2 regions of the Massilia sp. UYP32 genome follow, and region 1 is predicted to be linked to the other one. Evidence: predicted binding sites of a transcription regulator. Region 1 holds the regulator's gene; the other holds the start of a gene.
The links. The regulator sigma-54, encoded in region 1, starts transcription at its own class of promoters, with help from an activator protein. The targets are predictions, from matches to a motif close to TGGCANGNAANCTGCTTT.
Positions count from the first base shown of each region.

Region 2: a site for sigma-54 is predicted at 4,761-4,778, ahead of ABIB42_RS06980 (TorF family putative porin). Genes of this name have one in related genera too.

Region 1 covers NZ_JBNDIK010000026.1:88,341-94,370, reverse strand. Annotated here, with positions in the region: gene ABIB42_RS20200 (DUF5694 domain-containing protein) at 1-344, opposite strand, end outside; gene ABIB42_RS20195 (enoyl-CoA hydratase/isomerase family protein) at 429-1,514, opposite strand; gene hpf (ribosome hibernation-promoting factor, HPF/YfiA family) at 1,638-1,997, opposite strand; gene ABIB42_RS20185 (RNA polymerase factor sigma-54) at 2,073-3,548, opposite strand; gene lptB (LPS export ABC transporter ATP-binding protein) at 3,560-4,312, opposite strand; gene lptA (lipopolysaccharide transport periplasmic protein LptA) at 4,324-4,872, opposite strand; gene lptC (LPS export ABC transporter periplasmic protein LptC) at 4,920-5,525, opposite strand; gene ABIB42_RS20165 (KdsC family phosphatase) at 5,536-6,030, opposite strand, start outside.
Region 2 covers NZ_JBNDIK010000007.1:26,601-32,630, reverse strand. Annotated here, with positions in the region: gene ABIB42_RS07000 (class I SAM-dependent methyltransferase) at 1-681, shown strand, start outside; gene gshA (glutamate--cysteine ligase) at 743-2,044, opposite strand; gene amt (ammonium transporter) at 2,189-3,589, opposite strand; gene glnK (P-II family nitrogen regulator) at 3,604-3,942, opposite strand; gene ABIB42_RS06980 (TorF family putative porin) at 3,962-4,696, opposite strand; partial or broken gene ABIB42_RS06975 (accessory factor UbiK family protein) at 4,948-5,175, shown strand; gene ABIB42_RS06970 (adenosylcobalamin-dependent ribonucleoside-diphosphate reductase) at 5,373-6,030, shown strand, end outside.

The DNA.
Region 1 (6,030 bases):
CCGGTCGCCGCCCTGGCCGGCGCGGTATCCCAGCAATAGCCGTCGACCGCCTCCTGGTAGCGCGCCGCATAGCGGCGCATGAAATCGCACTGCGGCCCGGAGCGGTCCTCGACCGCGATCGCCTGCGGCTTCCAGGCGGCGAGCCGGTCGTTCAGCGGGGCCAGGCTCGACGTCTGGAAGGTCTTGGGCAGGTGCGCCAGGTGGGGCGAGCCGAGCACCATGATCTCGTTGACCGGCCCCGTCGCGGGGCCCTTGAGCCGGCTCGGATCGAAGGCCGGCTGGTAATCCTGCGCGGCGGCGGCGCAGGACAAGGTCATCGAGATCAGCAAGGCAGGCAGGCGCATCGGGTTTCCTTTCAGGTCATGAAGACCCGATGTTCACACCTCACCGATATGGTGTCACGCAAAAATGGATATGCACGCAGCGGATTATGCGAGATGCCTGAGCGGATGCGCATGCTCCGGCCACACCGGGTCGAAGAAGCGCGCCACCATGTCGGGCGTCACCTGATCGAGCGAAGGCGGATTCCAGCGCGGCGCATTGTCCTTGTCGATGACGAGCGCGCGCACGCCTTCCAGCACTTCGCCATGCGCGAAGTTGTGACGCACCAGCGAACGTTCCATGCGCAGGCAGTCGGCCACGGACAGCTGCGCGCCGCGCGCCAGCAGTTCGTGGGTCACGCACATCAATAGGGGCGAGCGCTGGCGCATCGCCGCCAGGGCGCGCTGCGCGAACGGCGTCTCGTCGCCTTCGAGCGAAGCCATGATCGCGGCGACCGACGCGGCGCCGAAATGCGCATCGATCAGCTGGCGCTGGGCCTGCAGTTCGCCATTGCCCGCCTTCTGCGCGAACGGCGCCGCGAAAGCGCGGATCGCCGCCGGCAGGTCGGCGCCGGGTGTGGACGCGATCAGGGCATGCAGGGCCCGCAGTTCGGCGCCCGGCACGAAGACATCGGCCAGACCGATATGGAGCGCGTCGGCGGCGCCGATCGTCAGCCCGGTCAGGCCCAGGTAGTTGCCCAGCTGTCCGGGCGCATGCGACAGGAAGTGGCTGCCGCCGACGTCCGGGAACAGGCCGATGTTCACCTCGGGCATGGCCATCTTCGTGCGCTCGGTCACGATGCGCAGGCCGCAGTCCGGGCCGCCCTGGGCGATGCCCATGCCGCCGCCCATCACGACGCCATCCATGATGGCGATGTAGGGCTTCGGGTAGAAATGGATCAGGTGGTTCAGCGCGTATTCTTCGGTGAAGAAATCCTCGAGCAGCGCGCTGCCGCCCATCGGCGTCGCATGGCCGACCTCATGGAAGAAGCGGATGTCGCCGCCCGCGCACAAGGCCTTCTCGCTGCTGCTGGTCAGTACGACCGCGTCGACCTGCCCGTCATGCCGCCAGGCGCGCAGCACAGTGGTGAGCGCGCGCACCATCTCGAGCGACAGCGAATTGAGCGCCTTCGGGCGGTCCAGGGTGATGATGCCGGTGCGGTTGGCGACGCGGGTCAGGACGTGGTCGGTCATGGCGTAATCCGTAATGGAGAGACATGCATTTTACCGAACACACGAAACGCGTCATATCGGGGAGCTGGATGCAAAAAGGGCGTCCCCTCAGACGCCCTTAGCTAGTGTGAGCCCTGCGCCTGATCAGGCGACAGCAGCGTCTTCGCCGCCGTTTTCCGGCAGGCGTTTGATCGAGGTACGGCTATGGTCCTTCAGCATTTGCTTGTGTTTCAGAATCTGTCTGTCCAGCTTATCCATCAGCGTATCGATCGCGGCGTACAGGTCTTGCGCGACACTTGCCACGTGCAGGGTCTTGCCCGACACCTGGACGTTGATCTCTGCTTTCTGCCTTTTTTCTTTTTCAGTGAGGTTGTCGACGGCCAGGAAGACGTGGGTGTCGATCACCTGGTCGAAATGGCGAATGATGCGCTCGAGCTTATTCTGAACGTATTCACGGATGGCGGGGGTTACTTCGAGATGATGGCCACTGATTGTGAGGTTCATACACACTCCTTTGAAAAGGTTGCACCGTGTGGACCACACCAACGCGACAAGGCACGACGGGTGTGGACGGCGCAGTTACAAGGACTTGCGGAGGCTTACAGGGGGTATCTTGAGGGCTTCACGGTATTTTGCAACCGTCCGGCGCGCGATGACCATGCCTTGTTCCCCGAGCATCTCCGCGATCTTGCTGTCGGACAATGGGTTCCTAGGGTCTTCTGCTCCTGTCAATTGTGCGATGAGCGCACGGATTGCCGTCGAGGATGCTTCGCCTCCCGCCTCGGTGGCAACGTGGCTGCCGAAGAAATACTTCAACTCAAACATGCCGTGCGGGGTCAGCATGTATTTCTGCGTTGTGACACGAGAAATTGTGCTCTCGTGTAGGCCTAGTGTATCAGCTATCTCACGTAAAACAAGGGGCCGCATGGCAACCGCGCCATGGGAGAAAAAGTTGCGCTGGCGCTCGACGATCGCCTCCGCCACGCGCAGGATGGTGTCGAATCGCTGGCGCATATTCTTGATGAGCCACTTCGCTTCCTGCAGCTGCGCGCCCATCTGCGCTTCGCTCTTGCCCTGCTTGAGCAGGCTGGCGTACAGGCTGTTCACGCGCAGGCGCGGCATCACGTCCGGGTTCAGGGTGACCGCCCAGCCGCTCTTGGAACGGCGCACGATCACGTCCGGCACCACGTAGTCCGACACGTTCGAGGCGAACGCCGCGCCCGGATGCGGATTGCATTGGCGCACCACGGCCTGCACCTCGCGCAAGTCTTCGTCGTCGCAGTCGAGCGCTTTTTTCAGCTTGCTGTATTCGCGCTGGGCGAACCAGCTCAGGTAACCCTCGACGATGGTCAGCGCCATGCGCCGCGTCACCAGCGGCACGCCCGGCATGCGCCGGATCTGCAGCGCCAGGCACTCGGCCGCGCTGCGCGCGCCGACGCCCACCGGGTCCATGCTCTGCACCAGCGCCAGCGCACACCGTAATTCGTCGATCTCGATCTCGAGTTCTTCGGGCAGCCTGGCGTGGATCTCGTCGAGCGGCTCTTCCAGGTAGCCGTTGTCGTCCAGCGCATCGATCACCAGCTCGGCCAGCGCACGGTCGCGCGCCGACAGGATGGCTTCGCGCACCTGTTCCATCAGGTGTTCGCGCAGCGTGATGGCGCAGGCCTCCAGTTGCGGGCGGCCGTCCTCGTCCTCGCCGCCGCCGGACGATGGCGCGCCGCCGTCGCTCCAGTCGGCATCGACGCGTTCGTTGTCGGCGCCGCCCTCGAAACCCTCGCCCTCCTGCGCCGGCGCACCCTCGCCCTCGGCCTGCTGGCCGGGCGCCGGCGGCGCTTCGCCATTGGCGGGCGCATTGTTGATGGCGCCATCGGCCAGCAGGCGCACCGATCGGTCGAGCGGATCGTCGAGCCGCTCGAGCAAGGGGTTATCGCCCAGTATCTGCTCGATCTCCTGGTGCAGCTCGAGCGTCGACAGTTGCAGCAACCGGATCGACTGCTGCAGTTGCGGCGTAAGCGCGAGGTGCTGCGAAGTGCGAAGTTGCAGGGACTGTTTCATCTAGGCGTCGCTCACATGCGGAAGTGTTCACCCAGGTACACGCGGCGCACCGACTCGTCGGCGATGATGTCGTCAGGACGGCCGGAGGCAAGCACCGCGCCCTGGTTGATGATGTAGGCGCGGTCGCAGATGCCGAGCGTCTCGCGCACGTTGTGGTCGGTGATCAAAACACCGATCCGGCGCTCCTTCAGGAAGCGCACGATGCGCTGGATCTCGATCACGGCGATCGGGTCGACGCCGGCGAACGGTTCGTCGAGCAGCACGAAGCGCGGATTGGTCGCCAGCGCGCGCGCGATTTCCACGCGGCGGCGCTCGCCGCCCGACAGCGACAGCGCCGGATTCTCGCGCAGCTTCTCGATCTGCAGGTCGGCCAGCAGGGTGTCGAGGCGCTCGTTGATCTGGTCTTTCGACAGCGGCTTGCCGTTGTCTTTCTGCAGCTCGAGCACGGCGCGGATGTTCTCTTCCACCGTCAGCTTGCGGAACACCGAAGCCTCTTGCGGCAGGTAAGACAGGCCCAGTACGGCGCGGCGGTGGATCGGCAGGCTGGTGATGTCGGTGCCGTTGATGTCGATCGAGCCGGCGTCCGACGGCACCAGGCCGACGATCATGTAGAACGACGTCGTCTTGCCGGCGCCGTTCGGGCCCAGCAAGCCGACCACTTCGCCGCATTCGACCTGCAGCGACACGTCGCGCACCACCAGGCGCTTGCCATAGCTCTTCTGCAGGCCCTTGACGACCAGTGTGCTGCGATCGCCCAGCTCCATCGGAATCGCCGTCATTGGGCGCCTCCGGCGGGTGCGCGCTTGGGCGCCAGGATCAGGGTGCCGCGGCCGCCGCCGGCGACGCTCTTGCCGCTTTCGTCGTTGCGCACCGTGGCCACTTCCTTGCGGTTGTCGTAGGAAATGAAGGGGCCGGTGATCTGGTTGGTCATGCGCGCGCCTTCGAGTTCGCGCACGACGGCGTTGGAATACAGGCGCACCAGTTCCGACCGCTCGTCGTACTCGATGCGCTCGGCCTGGCCGTCGACCCACAGGTCGGGACCGCCGTCACGCTTCTGGCGGAAAGTGGCGACCTTGCCGCCGGCAGCGGTGAGGGTCACGCTCATATAGCCTTCCGGGCTTTCCTTGACCAGGGCGCGGTCGGACTTGAGCACCAGGGTGCCGCGGGTCAGCACCACGTTGCCGGTCAGGATGCGGGTGCCGGTCACCTCGTCGATGTCGAGCGAATCGAAGTTGATGACCGCTTCCTTGAGCGAATCGGCGCGTTCGGCGGCCGCGGTCAGCGACAGCAGGGAAAGGAAGGCGGCGACAAGTAGTTTTTTCATGGTTGGTGGATACGGGTCTCTGGTTGGCACGCGGCGTTTCTGGAGGATCAGCGCTGGCGTGGCGGATAGACGATCTGGCCGCGGCTGGACAGGTGCAGCTGCATGGTCGCATTGTTGGCGACCATGCCGGTGCCCTTGACGCTGGACGCGCCGAGCTGCATGTCGATCGGCAGATCGGTCTTCAGTATTTCTTCGTCCGGCAGCACGGTGAGCGCCTGGGTGCGCACGTGCAGCGATTCACTCTGCGCGGTCTTGGGGCGCTGCAGGTCGACGTCGCCGATCAGCTCGACCCGGTGCTCCTGGTGATGGATCTGCGCGTTCTTCGCGACCACCGTCATCGGCGGGCGGCCCGGCTCGACGCCGCGCAGCACCGGCGCCTCGACGTGCGACACGTCGCCGCGCGGAATATGCTCCAGGCGCTTGCCCGACACCAGGTAGCTCGGCTGGCCGTTCTCGGTCATGCGCACGAAGGAGAAGTTCTCGACGATGTAGTCCGGTTCGTCCGGCGGTCCGCCCAGCTGGGCGTCGATGTCGGACCCCTGCATCAGTTGCAGCAGCCAGAAGCTGCCGAAGGCGAAGAAGGTGCCGATGACGATCATCGCCAGGAGATTCCAGCGGTGGGCGGTGCGCTTGTTGACGACGACGGTAGCCATTTTTAAAGCCTCAGGCGAAGTACGGCGCGAGCGCCTGGTCGTAGGTGCCCTGGGCGCGCATCACGAGGTCGCACACCTCGCGCACCGCGCCGCGCCCGCCGGCGTTTTTCGTTACGTAGTGCGCGCGGTGCTGCACCTCCGGGTGGCCGGACGGCACCGCGACGGCGAAGCCGACGCGCGCGAACAGCGGCAAGTCGATCACGTCGTCGCCGATGTAGCCGCACTGCTCCGCCGTGAAGCCGGTGGCTTCCAACAGCTTGGCGAAGCCGATACGCTTGTCGTGGATGCCCTGGTGGACGTGCGAGATGCCGAGATCGGCCGCGCGCTTGACGACGATCGGCGACAGGCGCGCGCTGATGATCGCGGTCTGGACGCCGGTCTTGTTCAGCAGCTGGATGCCCAGGCCGTCGAGCACATTGAAGGTCTTGGTGACTTCGCCTTCCGGGCCGTAGGTCAGGCTGCCGTCGGTCAGCACGCCGTCGACGTCGAAGATCATGACCTTGAC
Region 2 (6,030 bases), on a different contig from region 1:
GAGCGCATCGAAGATGTCTACCGCAACTGGCATGGCGGCGCCGCGCTGGCGCGCTACGCCTGGCACCGGCCCGAGATCCTGCAGCAGGTGGCGGCGCGTTCGCGCGGCTTTGCCGACCTGCTCTCCAACACGGTTGGCTCTGATCTATCGAGCGTGCAAGTGCTGGACGTCGGCTGCGGCACTGGCGGTTTCCTGCGCCAGATGATCGACTGGGGCGCCACGCCGGCCAAGCTCACCGGCACCGAGCTGCAAAAAGACCGGCTCGACCATGCGCGGCGCTGCACCGCCCACGGCGTACGCTGGCACCTGGGCACGCTCGACGCGCTGCCGCAGGCCGGCTACGACCTCGTCACGGCGCAAACGGTGTTTTCCTCGGTGCTCGATCCCGTCCTGCGGCGCGAGCTGGCCGCCCAGATGTGGCGCATGCTGCGCCCGGGCGGCTGGTGCCTCGTGTTCGATTTCCGCTACGACAACCCACGCAACCGCAACGTGCACAAGGTCACCCGCGCCGAGCTGCAAGCGTGGTGGCCGGGCACAGAGCAGCGCTATCGCAGCCTGGTGCTGGCGCCGCCGATCCACCGGCTGCTGGCGGTGGCGCCCTACATGGTGTCCGAGTTGCTGACGGCGCTGGCGCCGGTGCTGCGCTCGCATTTCATGTACGTGGTGCGCAAGGAAGAATGAGGACCAGCCGGGGAGCCCGTCAGTCAAGAACGGGCGGCAGCGGCCGCCCTCCCCGCTACCGTCAATAGACTTCCGGATTCGGATCCGTGCGTTCCATTTCCAGCGACGCCGCCAGCATGCCCAGTCGCGCCACCACGCCATACACATAGAAGCGGTTCGGCGCCGCCGTGCCCGGCTTGGCCTTCAGGTCCGGCACCGCATGCTGCTGGGCGAAGGCCAGCGGCACGTATTGCGAGCCCGGCGAGTTCAGGTTCTGGTCGATGCCGCGCTCGGCGTGCACGCGATAGAAGCCGCCCACCACGTAGCGGTCGATCATGTACACCACCGGCTCGGCCACGGCGTCGTCGATCGATTCGAAGGTGGGCACGCCTTCCTGGATGATCAGGTCGGTCACTGCCACGCCATCCTTGATCACCGACATGCGCGCGCGCTGGGCCGGGGTCAGGTCGCGCACTTCGCTCGCATCCTTGATGGTCATCACGCCCATGCCGTAGGTGCCGGCGTCGGGCTTCAGGATCACGAAGGGCTTGCGCTCCTTCATGCCGTATTCCTTGTATTTCTTCTTGATCTTCGAGAACAGCGCCGAGACGTTGTCGGCCAGGGCCTCGGTGCCGACGTTCTCGCGCAGGTCGACTTCGCCGCACTTGCTGTGCAGCGGATTGACCAGCCACGGATCGATGTCGATCAGCTTGCCGAACTTCTTGGCCACCTCGTCGAACGCCTTCAGGTGGTTGCTCTTGCGGCGCAGCGCCCAGCCGGCATGCAGCGGCGGCAGCAGCGACTGCTCGTGCACGTTCTCGAGGATGGCCGGAATGCCGCCCGACAGATCGTTGTTGAGCAGGATGGTGCAGGGATCGAAATCGGCCAGGCCGACGCGGCGGCCGTTGGGCGAACGCACCAGCGGCTCGACCACCAGCATATTGCCGTCAGGCAGGGCCAACGGGGTCGGTTCGGTGACGTCCGGCGAGAACGAGCCCAGGCGCACGTGCAGCCCGGTCTGGCGGAAGATCTGCATCAGGCGCGCCACGTTCTGCAGGTACATCGGATTGCGCGTATGCGTCTCGGGCACCAGGATCAGGTTGCGTGCGTCCGGGCAATACTTGTCGATCGCGGCCATGGCGGCCTGCACCGTCAGCGGCAGCATTTCGGTCGGCAGGTTGTTGAAGCCGCCCGGGAACAGGTTGGTGTCGACCGGCGCCAGCTTGTACCCGGCGTTACGCAGGTCGACCGAGCAATAGAACGGCGGCGTATGCTCCTGCCACTCGAGCCGGAACCAGCGCTCGATGGCGGGGGTGGCTTCGAGGATTTTCTTTTCCAGGTCCAGCAGAGGACCGGTCTGGGCTGTGGCGAGGTGCGGAACCATGTAGAGGACGTCCTTGTTATGCGCTTCTTGTTGTTTACTTAATCGGGTATCTCATATGGGGGTTGCCTGGCCTTTTTAAAGAGGTGTTGCCAAGAACGCAAAAAAGGCGCCCGCAGGCGCCTTTCTGACCGATATCCGGAGATATCAGTAACGGTACGCCGATTCGCCGTGGCTGGTGATGTCCAGGCCCTCGCGCTCTTCGTCTTCAGGCACGCGCAGGCCGATCACGATGTCGACCAGCTTGAAGGCGATGAAGGCGACGATGGCCGACCAGGCGATGGTCACGACCACGCCGTGCGCCTGCACCAGCACCTGGCTACCGATCGAATAGCTGGTGTTCATGGCATTGGTGGTGTAATCCCACACGCCCTGGCCACCCAGCGACGGCGCCGCGAACACGCCGGTCAGCAGCGCGCCCAGGATGCCGCCCACGCCGTGCACGCCGAACACGTCGAGCGAATCGTCGGCGCGCAGCATGCGCTTCAGGCCGGTCACGCCCCACAGGCAGATGATACCAGCCAGCAGGCCCATGACCAAGGCGCCCATCGGCCCCACGAAACCGGCGCCCGGGGTGATCGCCACCAGGCCCGAGATGGCGCCCGAGGCGGCGCCCAGCATCGATGGCTTGCGCTTGAAGATCCACTCGCCGGCCGCCCACGAGACGGTGGCGGCGGCGGTCGCCAGCAGGGTGTTGATGAAGGCCAGCGCCGCGATGTCGCCCGCTTCGAGCGCCGAACCGGCGTTGAAGCCGAACCAGCCGACCCACAGCAGCGAAGCGCCGACCATCGTCATCGGCAGCGAGTGCGGGGCCATCGATTCCTTGCCGTAGCCGACGCGCTTGCCGATCACGTAGGCGCCGACCAGGCCGGCGACCGCGGAATTGATGTGCACCACGGTGCCGCCCGCGAAGTCGAGCGCGCCCTGCTGCCACAGGTAGCCGGCGCCGGCGGTGACGGTGGCCAGCGAGGCGGCGTCGGTAATCGCGTCAGGGCCGGCCCAGAACCAGACCATGTGCGCCATCGGCAGGTAGGCGAACGTGAACCAGATCACCACGAAGGCCAGCACCGCCGCGAAGCGCGCGCGCTCGGCGAAGGAACCGACGATCAGCGCGCAGGTGATGGCGGCGAAGGTGCCCTGGAAGGCGACGAAGATGAACTCGGGGATCATCACCTCCTTGGTGAAGGTGGCGCCCATCGAGAACGTGCCGGCGACCGGGTCCCAGATGCCTTGCAGGAAGGCACGGTCGAAGCCGCCGATGAAGGCGTTGTTGCCGGTGAAGGCCAGCGAGTAGCCGTACAGGCACCACAGCACGATGATCAGCGAAAACACCATCATGACCTGCATCAGGACCGACAACATGTTCTTGGCGCGTACCATGCCGCCGTAGAACAGCGCCAGGCCCGGGATCACCATCATGATCACCAGCAGCGTGGCGACGAACATCCAGGCGGTATCCCCCTTGTTGATGGACGGCGCCGCCATGGCCGGGAGGGCCAGGCCCAGGCCCAGCATGGCGGTCAGGATTTTTGTCGTTATATGCTTCATGAACACTTTCCTTCTTACAGTGCGTCGTTGCCGGTCTCGCCGGTGCGGATACGGATGACCTGGTTCAGGTCGGCCACGAAGATCTTGCCGTCACCGATCTTGCCGGTGCGGGCGGCGCCCTGGATCGCGTCGATCACCTGGTCGACGACGGCATCGTCGACGGCGGCTTCGATCTTGATCTTGGGCAGGAAGTCGACGACGTACTCGGCGCCACGGTACAGCTCGGTGTGACCCTTCTGGCGACCGAAACCCTTCACTTCGGTCACCGTCATGCCTTGTACGTTGATTTCCGACAGCGCTTCACGCACCTCGTCGAGCTTGAAGGGCTTGATGATGGCGGTAATCATTTTCATGGTATTGCCTCTTTTGCTATCAAAAAGTTTTTGACACGGACAGCACGGCGGCTGACTTGCCCAGGTTCTTGCCTTCCGGACTCAGGTAGGCATCGGTATTCGCCTTGTGCCAGGCCAGGGCCACGGTGGCGACCCCGAAGTCCTTCGTCACGCCGACCTTGTAGTCGGTGTACGACGCCGGGCTGTTGTTCTTCACGCGCTGGCGGCCAACGTGCAGGTTCAACAGGAAGCCGTTGCCGACGTCGATGTCGGCGCCCACGTCCAGGTAACCGCTGCGCTTGCTGTCGGCGGTGCCGAACAGATTGGTCGTCGAGTGCGAATACTTGATATATGCGGGCCCGAAGCCGAGCTTGCCGTAAATTTCAAACGTATTTGCGTTCGGATCCAGGCTGTTATCCGGATACCAGTAATACAGGCCGCCGACGTCGTAGCTGACCTCGTCGGTCAACTGGCCACGCTTGCCGGCATACACATCCCATTCAATATTGCCGTCGCCACCCAGGTCTTTCGTCCACTTGATGGTGGAGAGCCAGGTGCCTACGTAAAAGCCGGTTGGGCTGTGCACGTAGTCGACGCCGCCGGACAGCGCGGGGTCGGAATCGGTTTGCGACAGGCCGCGGTAACGGTAGTCGCTGGTGAGGGCCACGTTGTAGCTCACCTGATGTTCGGCGGGTTGTTCCTGTGCCATGGCCGGGACGCTGGTGAAAGCCAGAATCGCCAGACTGATTGCGTTGATTTTTGCATTGCACTTCATGACAAACCCCCTTTGACAGTTACTGCGTTCGGAATCCTTTTTTCATGCGTTATTCCTCTTTCATTTAGCAGGATGTGTGCCAGCTCATAAAAGCGCGCAAAATGGCCTTGTTTTTTTGGTAAACACGCCCCACATACGATTTGCTTCAATACAACCGAGCGCGAGCGGCGTCCGCCGTGTTGCGTGACGCACCAAATCAGGCTCGTTTGCACCGACTTGGTGCATACAACCCGGCAGAAAGGGATAGGGACATGAACAACAGCAACTTCTTCAGCGACTTGCAGGGCAAGATCAACCAGGCACTCGAAAGTGGTCCGGCCAAGGACATCGAGCGCAACGTCAAGGCCGCGATGACCTCGGGCTTCGCCAAGCTCGACCTGGTAACGCGCGAGGAATTCGACATCCAGGCCCAGGTGCTGGCCAAGACCCGCGCCAAGCTCGAAGCGCTCGAGCTGCGCGTGATCGAGCTCGAAGCCCGCCTCGCTTCCGGCGCCTCCACCTCGGCATCGTCCACGTCGACCACCCCGCCGCCAGGCGCGGCGCCGTCGGCCACCGCGCCGTTCCCGGCCCAGCCCGAAGATCCGACCATCGTGCTGCCGCCGCATCTCGACAAATCGGGCGATACGCCGATCAACAAACCCTGATGGCGGGTGCATTCATGGATAGGGCGACCGGCATGAATGCACCAGAAGCGCCAGCCGGCGCCCTGCCCGCGCAGGAAGTGTCGCTGGACGTGCTGCGCGAAAAATACGCGCGCGGCGACGAACGCACGATCGGGGACGTGCAGCGGCGCATCGCACGCGCCCTGGCCGCCCTCGAGCCGGCAGCACAGCGCGCCGACTGCGAGCGCCGTTACCTGGAGGCCCAGCAACAGGGCTTCATTCCCGCCGGCCGGATTGCGTCCGCCGCCGGCCTTGGCCTGTCGGCCACCCTCATCAACTGTTTCGTCCAGCCGGTGGGCGACTCGATCTCCGGCGCCAGCGACGGCCTGCCCGGCATCTATACCGCGCTCAGCGAAGCCGCCGAGACCATGCGCCGCGGCGGCGGGGTCGGCTACGATTTTTCCGCGATCCGCCCGCTGGGCAGCAAGGTGGCCGGCACCGCCTCGCGCGCTTCCGGCCCGGTGTCGTACATGGAAGTGTTCGACGCCTCATGCCGCACGGTGGAGTCGGCCGGCGCCCGGCGCGGCGCCCAGATGGGCGTGCTGCGCATCGACCATCCCGACATCGAGCGCTTCATCGCGGCCAAGGACACGGGCCGTCTCACCAACTTCAATATCTCGGTCGGCGTGACCGACGCCTTCATGCGCGCGGTCGAGGCGGACGAGGCGTTCG